Linked DNA regions of Archangium violaceum. Each later gene encodes a partner of the first gene's protein in a complex. Links are inferred from orthologs where the notes say so. Each region holds a gene or a part of one and is shown on either strand. Other genes may lie near its edges.

Region 1 (6,371 bases):
CGTCCTTCACCCAGAGCTGGTCCACCAGGCACACCTGCTCGAAGTACTTCTCCACCTTGCCCACGAGGATCTTGTCCCACATGGCCTCGGGCTTGCCCTGCTGCTTGAGCAGCGCGCGCTGGATCTCCTTCTCCTTCTCCAGCTGGTCGACGGGGACCTCCTCGCGGCGGACGTACTTGGGGCTGGCCGCGGCGACCTGCATGGCCACGTCCTTCACCAGGTCCTGGAAGTCGGTGTTGCGGGCGACGAAGTCCGTCTCGCAGTTGACCTCCACGATGACGCCGATGCGGCCACCGTGGACGTAGGTGCCGATGACACCCTCGGCCGCCACGCGGCCTTCCTTGCTGCCGGCCTTGGCGATGCCCTTCTTGCGCAGCCACTCCTCGGCCTTGGCGAAGTCGCCACCGGTCTCGGCGAGCGCCTTCTTGCAATCCATCATGCCCGCGCCGGTCTTCTCGCGGAGCTCCTTCACCATCGTGGCGCTGACCTCGGCCATGTTCGTCTCCAGTTACACCCTCCGCGGACACCGGGAGGGGCATTCAGGTTTGAGGGTACTGCGGGGATTGAAAACGAAAAGCCGGGCGGCGACCACGCGCCGCCCGGCTAAACTTCTCGCGCCCCGGCAAGGAGCGCGGCGGCGTTACTCGGCGGCGGTCTCCCCGCCCTCGCCGCCCTCGGAGCCCTCACCCGCGGTAGCGGCGGGAGCGGCACCCTTCATCTCCACGAGGGGACCGCGGCGGTCACCACCCCGGTCGCCACCACGGCGGTCACCACCCCGGTCGTTGCGGCGCGGCCCACGGCGGTCACCGCGGTCGTCGCGGCGCTCGTCACGGCCCTCGCGAGCCTCCTCCTCGTCACGATCGGCCGCCCCGCTGGCGCGGTAACGGGCCCCGCCCTCGATGCAGGACTCGGCCACGCGCGAGGTGAAGAGCTTGATGGAGCGGATGGCGTCGTCGTTGCCCGGGATGACGAAGTCGATGCCGTCCGGGTCGCAGTTGGTGTCCACCACGCCGATCACCGGGATGCCGAGGCGGTTGGCCTCGTGCACGGCGATGTGCTCCTTCTTCGGGTCGATCACGAAGATGCACTTGGGCAGCTTGGACATCTCCTTCACGCCGCCCAGGTTCTTCTCCAGCTTCTCGCGCTCACGCTCGAGGGCCGCCACTTCCTTCTTGGGGAGACGATCGAAGGTACCGTCCTCCTTCATCTTCTCCAGGGTCTTCAGCCGATCGATGCCCTGCTTGATCGTCTTGAAGTTGGTCAGCGTGCCACCGAGCCAGCGGCTGGTGACGAAGAACTGACCGGCGCGGCGCGCCTCCTCCTGGATGACGTCCTGTGCCTGCTTCTTGGTGCCCACGAAGAGCACCGAGCCGCCGCGGGCCGTGATGTCCGCCACGAAGCGGAAGGCCTGGCGGGCCAGGTTGACCGTCTTCTGCAGGTCGATGATGTAGATGCCGTTGCGGGCACCGAAGATGTACGGCTTCATCTTCGGGTTCCAGCGCTTCGTCTGGTGGCCGAAGTGAACACCGGCCTCCAGGAGCTGCCGCATCGTGATGCCGCCGGCGGCGGCCATGGCCTGCTGCTGCGTCGTGTCTTGCGTTTCCATCTCGGTTCTTCCTCCACGCTCGCGGGACAATCCGGCTGTTGTCTCCCTGACGGGAAGCACCGAGAGCCGGGACGAGCGTGTGCGTAGTGGGTTGACTGAAACAACGAACCCGCCATCAGCCAGGGCTGGCGGCGGGCGCGCTTCTCTAACAGAACCACTCCGGGCGGTGCAAGCTTCGCAACGCCCGGTGTGGGTCAATGAACGGCTGCCGGGCAGCCGGGGGGCCTAGACGCTCGCCTCGTCGGCGGCGCCGTGGCACTTCTTGTACTTCTTGCCGCTGCCGCAGGGGCAGGGATCGTTCCGGCCCACCTTGGGACCGCCGGCGGGACCGGTGGCCTGACGGGGGGCGGCCGCACGCGGGGCGGCGGGCTCGGCCAGCTTGCCCTCGGCGTCCGCGCGACCCTCCTGCATCTGGCGCTGCCGCTGGACCATCTGCCGGGCCAGCCGGGCCGCCTCCTCGGCGGCGGCGGAGGCGCCCTTGGCCTGCACGCGCATCATCTGGCTCACGAACTGCGAGCTGATGGCGCCGAGCATCTGCATGAAGCCGTTGTAGCCCTCCTTCTTGTACTCCTGCTTCGGGTCCTTCTGCCCGTAGCCACGCAGGCCGATGCCCTGGCGCAGGTGGTCCATCGCCAGCAGGTGGTCCTTCCACAGCGTGTCGATGGTGACCAGGTAGCGCACCTGGAGGAAGCGCAGGAACTCCTCGCCGAACTCCTCCTCGCGGGTCTGGATGACCTTCTCCGAGGCCTTGTAGATGTCCTCCTGGATCTCCTCGCGCGAGCCGGCCTTGAGGAAGGACAGCTCCAGGTTGAGCGTCTCCTTCACGCCGCGCGAGAGCGCCTCCAGGTCCCACGAGGCCGGGTTGCGCGACGGGCAGTAGGTGTCGGTGAGGGTGACGATGACGTCCTCCACCGCATCCAGCGTCATCTCCTTGAAGTCCGCCCACGAGATGGCCCGCTCGGTGCGCACCTTCACCCGCGTCTTCGGCTCCTCGTCGTACTCGACGAGCGGGATGCCGGCACCGGCGGCCAGCACCTTGCGGCGCAGCTTGTAGATGGTGCGCCGCTGCTGGTTCATCACGTCGTCGTATTCGAGCAGGTTCTTGCGGATGTCGAAGTTGTGACCCTCGACGCGGCGCTGGGCGCTCTCGATGGCGCGGCTGAGCCACACGTGCTCGATGACCTCGCCCTCCTCCATGCCCAGGCGCTCCATCAGGCCCGAGATGCGCTCGGACCCGAAGATGCGCATCAGGTCGTCCTCGAGCGACAGGTAGAAGCGGCTGCCACCGGGGTCACCCTGGCGGCCGGCGCGGCCACGCAGCTGGTTGTCGATGCGGCGCGACTCATGGCGCTCGGTGCCGATGATGAACAGACCGCCGGCCTGCGTCACCTCCTCGCGCTCCTTCGCCGTCTGCTCCTTGAACCGGGCCAGCGTCGCCTCGAAGCGCTGCTTGTGCTCGGCGAGCGCCGCCTGGTACGCGGTCAGGTCCACCGTCTGGCCATCCGCCGCCGGAGGAGGCGGCGGCTGGGGCTCGGGACCCACCTCGGCCTTGGCCATCACCTCGGGGTTGCCGCCCAGGAGGATGTCCGTACCGCGACCGGCCATGTTGGTGGAGATGGTGACGGCGCCCTTGCGGCCCGCCTGCGCGACGATGTCCGCCTCGCGCTCGTGCTGCTTCGCGTTGAGCACGTTGTGCGGGATGCCCTGCTTCTTGAGGAAGCCGGCCACCACCTCGCTCTTGGCGATGGACACCGTACCCACCAGCACCGGCTGCCCCTTCTTGTGCAGCTCCGCGATGTCCTTGGCCACCGCCTCGAACTTCTCGCGCTCCGTCTTGTAGACCACGTCCTGCAGGTCCTGACGGACCATGGGCCGGTTGGTGGGCACCACCCGGACCTCGAGGTTGTAGATCTTCGCGAACTCCTCGGCCTCGGTGTCGGCGGTGCCGGTCATGCCCGAGAGCTTGGAGTACATGCGGAAGTAGTTCTGGAACGAGATGGTCGCCAGCGTCTGGTTCTCGTTCTCGATCTTCACGCCCTCCTTGGCCTCGACGGCCTGGTGCAGGCCGTCCGACCAGCGGCGTCCGGCCATCAGTCGGCCGGTGAACTCGTCGACGATGACGACCTCGCCGTCGCGCACCACGTAGTCGCGGTCACGCTTGTAGAGCGTGTGGGCGCGCAGCGCCTGCTCCACGTGGTGGAGCGTCTCGATCTCGCTGGGGTCGTACAGGTTGCCGATCTTCAGCCGCTGCTGGAGCTTCTCGATGCCCGAGTCGGTGAGGGACACCGACTTGTGCTTCTCGTCCAGGATGTAGTCCTGGTCCGGCACCAGCCCGGGGATGACCTTGTCGACGTTGTAGTACTTGTCGGTGGTGTCCTCGGTGGGGCCCGAGATGATGAGCGGGGTACGGGCCTCGTCGATGAGGATGGAGTCCACCTCGTCCACCAGGGCGTAGTTCAGCTCGCGCTGGACGTAGTCCTGCAGGCGGAACTTCATGTTGTCGCGCAGGTAGTCGAAGCCGAACTCGTTGTTCTGCCCGTAGGTGATGTCCGCCCGGTAGGACTCCTGGCGCTGACGGTCGTTCAGCTCGTGGAGGATGCAGCCGGTGGTCATGCCCAGGAAGCGGTGCACGCGGCCCATCCACTCCGAGTCGCGCCGGGCCAGGTAGTCGTTCACCGTCACCACGTGCACGCCGCGGCCGGACAGGGCGTTGAGGTACGAGGGCAGCGTGGCGGTGAGCGTCTTGCCCTCACCGGTGCGCATCTCCGCGATGCACCCCTGGTGCAGGAACATGCCGCCGATCATCTGCACGTCGTAGTGCCGCTGGCCGATCACCCGGCGAGCGGCCTCACGCACGATGGCGAAGGCGTCGAACAGCAGGTCGTCCAGCGGGCGACCGTTCTGCACCTCCTGCTTCATCCGTGCCGTGGCGGCGGGGAAATCCTCATCCTTCAGCGCCCGCATCTTGCTTTCCAGCTCGTTGATGCGGGCTACCTTCGGGAGCGCTTTCTTGAGCTCGCGCTCATTCTTCGTCCCGATGATCTTCTTCAGCGTCCATTCGATCATGCGATTCTGACTCTCTCGCCGGAGAATCCTCGATAGGACGCGGCGAGTGAAGGGAAATCCCTGGATTGTAGGTGGGATGCAGGAAGGAAACCACGCGTTTCCCCCGCGTCATTCCACTTGGCAGGCAGCCGTGCGAGAGGCAGGACAGAGTAAAGCGGAACCGAGGCCAAGCAATGCCCTCCCGTAGAAAAGATGCTCGTCGCCCCACGAGGCGCCCGACTCCCCGCCCCCAGAAGGGCACAACCGCCCCCAAGCGGGGTTCTTCCTCCTCATCGAGAGGTGCCGCCCCCCCCAGGGGAGCCACCTCCCGGGGGGCGAAGTCTCCCCCGCCTCCACCGGCGCCCCCCGTCCCACCCCGGGTGAAGCCGCCGCCCATACCACCCGACACCCTCCCCGCACAACCCGGGCGGTGGCTGTGGACCTGCCGCGCCGGTTTCGAACCCCACCTGTTCGAAGAGCTGGCATGGGCGGGGGCATCCCCCCGGATGCTCGGCGAGGTGCTCGTGGAGAGCGAGAAGCGCCCAGCGGAGCCCCCGGCCTTCGCCCGTACGGGCATCCGCGTGGTGGCCTCCTTCCTGGCCGGACAGCCATCCGAGCAGTTGGCGCAGTCGATTGCCTCCCGGGTGACCGAGGCGGTGCCCACCGGCCCCCTCGTGCTGCAGTCCTTCACCCCGGACAGCCCGGCGGGCAACCGGCTGGCCGACGAGGCGGACGCCGTGCTGGAGGCGGTGCGCACGCGCCTGCCCGCCGACCGGCTCCTGGAGGAGACCTGGCGGGCCCGCGAGTCCGGCGCGACGCTCGTCGAGCTGTGCGTGGCCCCGGGGGTGGTGGTGGTGGGCTCGGTCCCCGCGCGGGAGGCGCTGTCGCTCTCCCCGGGTGGACGCCAACGCATGCGGCGCCCGGGCGATGCGGCCTCGCGCGCGGCCATGAAGCTGGAGGAGGCCCTGGTCAGCCTGCCCTTCGAGCCGGGCCGGGGCGAGGTGTGCGTGGACCTCGGCGCGGCGCCCGGCGGGTGGACGCAGCGGCTGGTGGCGCGTGGCGCGCGGGTCATCGCCGTGGATCCGGCGAAGCTGATACCGGAGCTGGCCGGGCTCCCCCGCGTGGAGCACATCCAGGAGAGCGCCTTCGCCTACACCCCGGAGGAGCCCGCCGACTGGCTCTTCTGCGACATGGCCTGGCGGCCCATCGAGGTGGCGCAGCTCCTGGCCAAGTGGGGCCGGCGCGGTTGGGCCACGCACCTGGTGGCCAACATCAAGCTGCCGATGAAGGACAAGAACCCCATCCTCCTGCGCGTGCGCCACATCCTCGTCGAGGAGGGGGGCTGGCAGGCGCTGACCATCCGCCAGCTCTACCACGACCGGGACGAGGTGACCGTCACCGCGCACCGGACGAGCTGAAGTCCCCTGCGCCCGTGGGGCACCCGCGCTAAAGAGCGGCCATGCCCTACGCCATCGACGAAGCCATGGCCACCGCCCTGGTGGCCCTCTACCCCCGGCTCGTGCAGCGCTCGCCCGAGCCGGTGAAGGTCGCCCTCCAGCGCCTGCTCGACGAGGAGCACGCGCGCCGCGGCGTCCCGGACGCGACGGGCGCGCTCAACCCGCTCGCCCTCACCCAGGGGACGCTCCTCAAGGAGGAGTTCGATCTCTCCACCCACGCGCACCACGAGGGCTGGACGCTGGGCGCGCTCCTCGTCGACGTG
Region 2 (3,105 bases), 3.7 Mb from region 1 along the record:
CTCGCGCTGAAAACCCCGAAATTCTACGAACTCCCTGCGTACACCCTTGTATTCCACACTCCCACCCAGCCTGGCGCCGGGTGAGGACTTCCCGCCCCCCTTCGGTGATGAGCACCCGAATGCTCCAAGTACGCGGAAAGCTTGATGTCGAGGAGATCGGCTGTCCAGTCATCGCCGAGGAGGTCCACCTCATCCGTGCCCTGGTTCACCATGAGCTCGGCGGGGAGGACCATTCCTGGACGAACGCCGGGCACGCACTCCGCGCGCCCGGCCCTTGCCTGGTGGCCCGCTGGTATACGGGCGCTCAGGCCTTGCCCATCGCCTTCTTGATATCCGCGTAGACGCCCTCGGGCGACCCTACACCGTCGATGCTCTTGAGCAGCCCACGTTGCGCGTAGAACTGCTTCAGGGGAGCCGTCTCCGCGTCGTACTTCTTCAAGCGCTTCTCAACGACCTCGGCCTTGTCATCCTCGCGCTGCACGAGGCCCGTGCCGTCCTTGTCGCAGAAGCCTGCCCGCTTCGGCGGGCTCTGGTAGACGTGGTAGACGGCCCCGCAGCTGGGGCAGGAGCGGCGCCCCGAGCCGCGCTCGATGAGCTTCTCGTGCGGCACCTCGAGGGACACCACCGCGTCGATCTTCTTGCCCAGCCGGGCCAGCATGCGCTCAAGCGCCTCGGCCTGGGGCGTGGTGCGAGGAAAGCCATCCAGGATGAAACCGTTGGCGCAGTCCGGCTCCTTCAGGCGCTCCTCCACGATGCCGATGACGATCTCGTCCGGCACGTAGGCACCGGCGGCCATCAACGGCCCGGCCAGCTTGCCCATCTCCGTGCCCTCACGAACCGCCTTGCGGAGGATGTCACCCGTGGAGATCTGCGGAATCTTGAACTCCGAGTACAGCATCTTCGCCTGGGTGCCCTTCCCCGCGTTCGGAGGGCCAAACAGGATGAGGTTCATGTATTCCTCTCAGCTCGTCAGGAAGGAGCGCGCCGGGGGCCACGGCGAACATGCCCCCCACGCCGCTCTCACACCCCTGGAACGACGAGGCGCCCCTCCCCGGGGTGAGGGGGAGGAGCGCCCGAGAACGACTTCCTCGCTCAGGCCGCCACGCGGACCCGGCCGCGGATACGGGGGCCGCGCGGACCGGCGAAGCCCTCGTAGTTGCGGCTGATGAGGTGGCCCTCGATCTGCTGCACCGTGTCCAGCGCCACGCCCACGACGATCAGCAGCGCCGTGCCGCCGAAGGTGAAGTTGACGCCCAGCATGTTGCTGATGATGGACGGAATCACACAGATGGCGGCCAGATACAGGGCGCCACCGAAGGTGATGCGGTTGAGCACGCCCTCGATGAAGTCCGCCGTCTGCCGGCCCGGACGGATGCCCGGGATGTAGCCGCCCTGCTTCTTGATGTTGTCCGCCACGTCGTCCGGCCGGAAGGTCAGCGCCGTGTAGAAGTAGGAGAAGAAGATGATGAGCAGGACGAAGATGCCGTTGTAGACCCAGGGGCTCGACTCGATGCTGCGCTGGATGCCCTGCAGGAAGGGGAACCAGGTGCCCAGCGTGGCCGGGAAGGACAGCAGCGCGCCGGCGAAGATGGGCGGGATGACGCCCGAGGTGTTCACCTTCATCGGGAAGTACGTGGCCTGTCCGGCGAACATGCGCCGGCCGGCCATGCGCTTGGCGTACTGCACCGGGATGCGCCGCATGCCGCGCTCGACGTAGACCACCACGCCGACGACCAACACCATGAAGAGCAGCAGGGCCGCCACGGCCGCCATGCTGACGACCTCCTGCTGGACCAGGTCCAACAGCGTCTTGCCGCTGGGCAGCAGGCCGGACACGATGCCCGCGAAGATGATGAGCGAGATGCCGTTGCCGATGCCGCGCTCGGTGATGCGCTCACCCAGCCACATGATGAACGCGGTGCCCGCCGTCAGGCTGATCACCGTCATGAAGGTGAACCAGACGTTGTCGTTGGGGACGACCACCTGGTTGAAGCCGGACTGGCCCGCGTCGCTGCGGCCCAGCGAGGCCAGCCAGCGCGAGATACCGACACCCTGGACGATCGACAGCGCGATGGTGCCGTAGCGGGTGTACTGGTTGATCTTCTGCCGGCCGCCGGCGCCCTCCTTCTGCAGCCGCTCGAGGCTGGGCACCACCACCGCCAGGAGCTGGATGATGATGGAGGCGGACACGTACGGCATGATGCCCAGACCGAAGATGGACATCTGGTTCAGGGCGCCGCCGGAGAACAGATTGAAGAGCGAGAACAGGCCGCCCGACTGGCGCTGGGCGTCCATGAACGCGTTCATCGCCGCCCGGTCCACGCCAGGCGTGTTGATGAAGATGCCGATGCGGTACACCGCGAGCAGCATCAGCGTATAGATGAGCCGGCTGCGCAGCTCCGCGATGCGGAAGACGTTGACGAAGGCGTTCAGAGCCACGTGGGATCCATCCCCCAGAAAGGTTTCAGCCAGAACAACAGCGCCCCTGTCCGAATTCGGAAAGGGGCGCGGAATCCTACACGGATGGAAAGGCGCGCACCACTAAGAGTGTAACGCGCCCTACCCTCACGACTTCTTGGCCTGCTTGACGCCCTTGCCGGAGTGGGCCTTGGCCGCGGACTCCGGCTTGTGCGCCACCAGGGGGAGCTCCTCCACGGAGCCGCCCGCCTTCTCGATCGCCTCGCGGGCGGTCGCCGAAAGCTTGTGCGCCCGAACGGAGAGCTTCTTGGAGAGGGTGCCGTTGCCGAGCACCTTCACGCCGTCGTAGCGGCCCTTCACCAGGCCCCGGGACTCCAGCGCGGCCACGTCCACCGTGGCGCCCGCGTCGAACCCCTCGAGGTCCGACAGGTTCACCACCGCGTACACGGTGCGGTTGGGGGAGATGAAGCCGAACTTCGGCAGCCGGCGCTGCAGGGGGCTCTGACCGCCCTCGAAGCCCTCGAAACGCATGTTGCCGCTACGGGCCTTCTGGCCCTTGCCACCGCGGCCGGCCGTCTTGCCCAGGCCGCTACCCTGGCCGCGGCCCACCCGCTTCTTGCGGTGCCACGAGCCCTCAGGGCGCTTCAGGTTATGGAGCGTAGTCGCCATTGTCTGAACCCTCTCGCA

What was found.
Region 2: the proteins of secA (region 1) and secY are in contact, whole or in part, in a crystal structure (PDB 3DIN), measured with the Thermotoga maritima proteins. The link is inferred for Archangium violaceum from one-to-one orthologs. Residues at the interface, in WP_004082002.1 of Thermotoga maritima: Glu261, Ala262, Arg263, Lys300, Ala301, Arg302, Thr303, Ile304, Ile305, Leu323, Tyr324, Asp325, Pro326, Val329, Ser330, Tyr333, Ile336, Lys340, Phe345, Val349, Glu363, Phe364, Tyr374, Ser375, Gly376, Gly377, Glu393, Ile395, Thr482, Ser483; in WP_004081795.1 of Thermotoga maritima: Glu108, Gly109, Glu110, Glu111, Ala236, Glu237, Arg238, Arg239, Ile240, Thr241, Ile242, Gln243, Tyr244, Ala245, Arg246, Arg247, Val248, Thr249, Gly250, Arg251, Arg252, Val253, Tyr254, Gly256, Ala257, Ser258, Thr259, Tyr260, Leu261, Pro262.

The regions. Positions count from the first base shown.
Region 1 is NZ_CP069396.1:9,235,270-9,241,640, forward strand. Bases 1,632-4,995 are described here. They hold secA (preprotein translocase subunit SecA), read right to left. Parts: upstream 4,673-4,995; coding sequence 1,832-4,672; downstream 1,632-1,831. Outside these bases: tsf (translation elongation factor Ts), read right to left, coding at 1-496; rpsB (30S ribosomal protein S2), read right to left, coding at 641-1,606; 23S rRNA (cytidine(2498)-2'-O)-methyltransferase RlmM, read left to right, coding at 5,047-6,069; JRI60_RS36870 (diguanylate cyclase domain-containing protein), read left to right, coding at 6,111-6,371. UniProt on the Escherichia coli protein: Required for protein export, interacts with the SecYEG preprotein conducting channel.
Region 2 is NZ_CP069396.1:5,555,885-5,558,989, reverse strand. Bases 267-3,105 are described here. They hold secY (preprotein translocase subunit SecY), read right to left. Parts: upstream 2,440-3,105; coding sequence 1,093-2,439; downstream 267-1,092. Other genes in these bases: rplO (50S ribosomal protein L15), read right to left, coding at 2,566-3,087; JRI60_RS22835 (adenylate kinase), read right to left, coding at 305-952. UniProt on the Escherichia coli protein: The central subunit of the protein translocation channel SecYEG. Consists of two halves formed by TMs 1-5 and 6-10.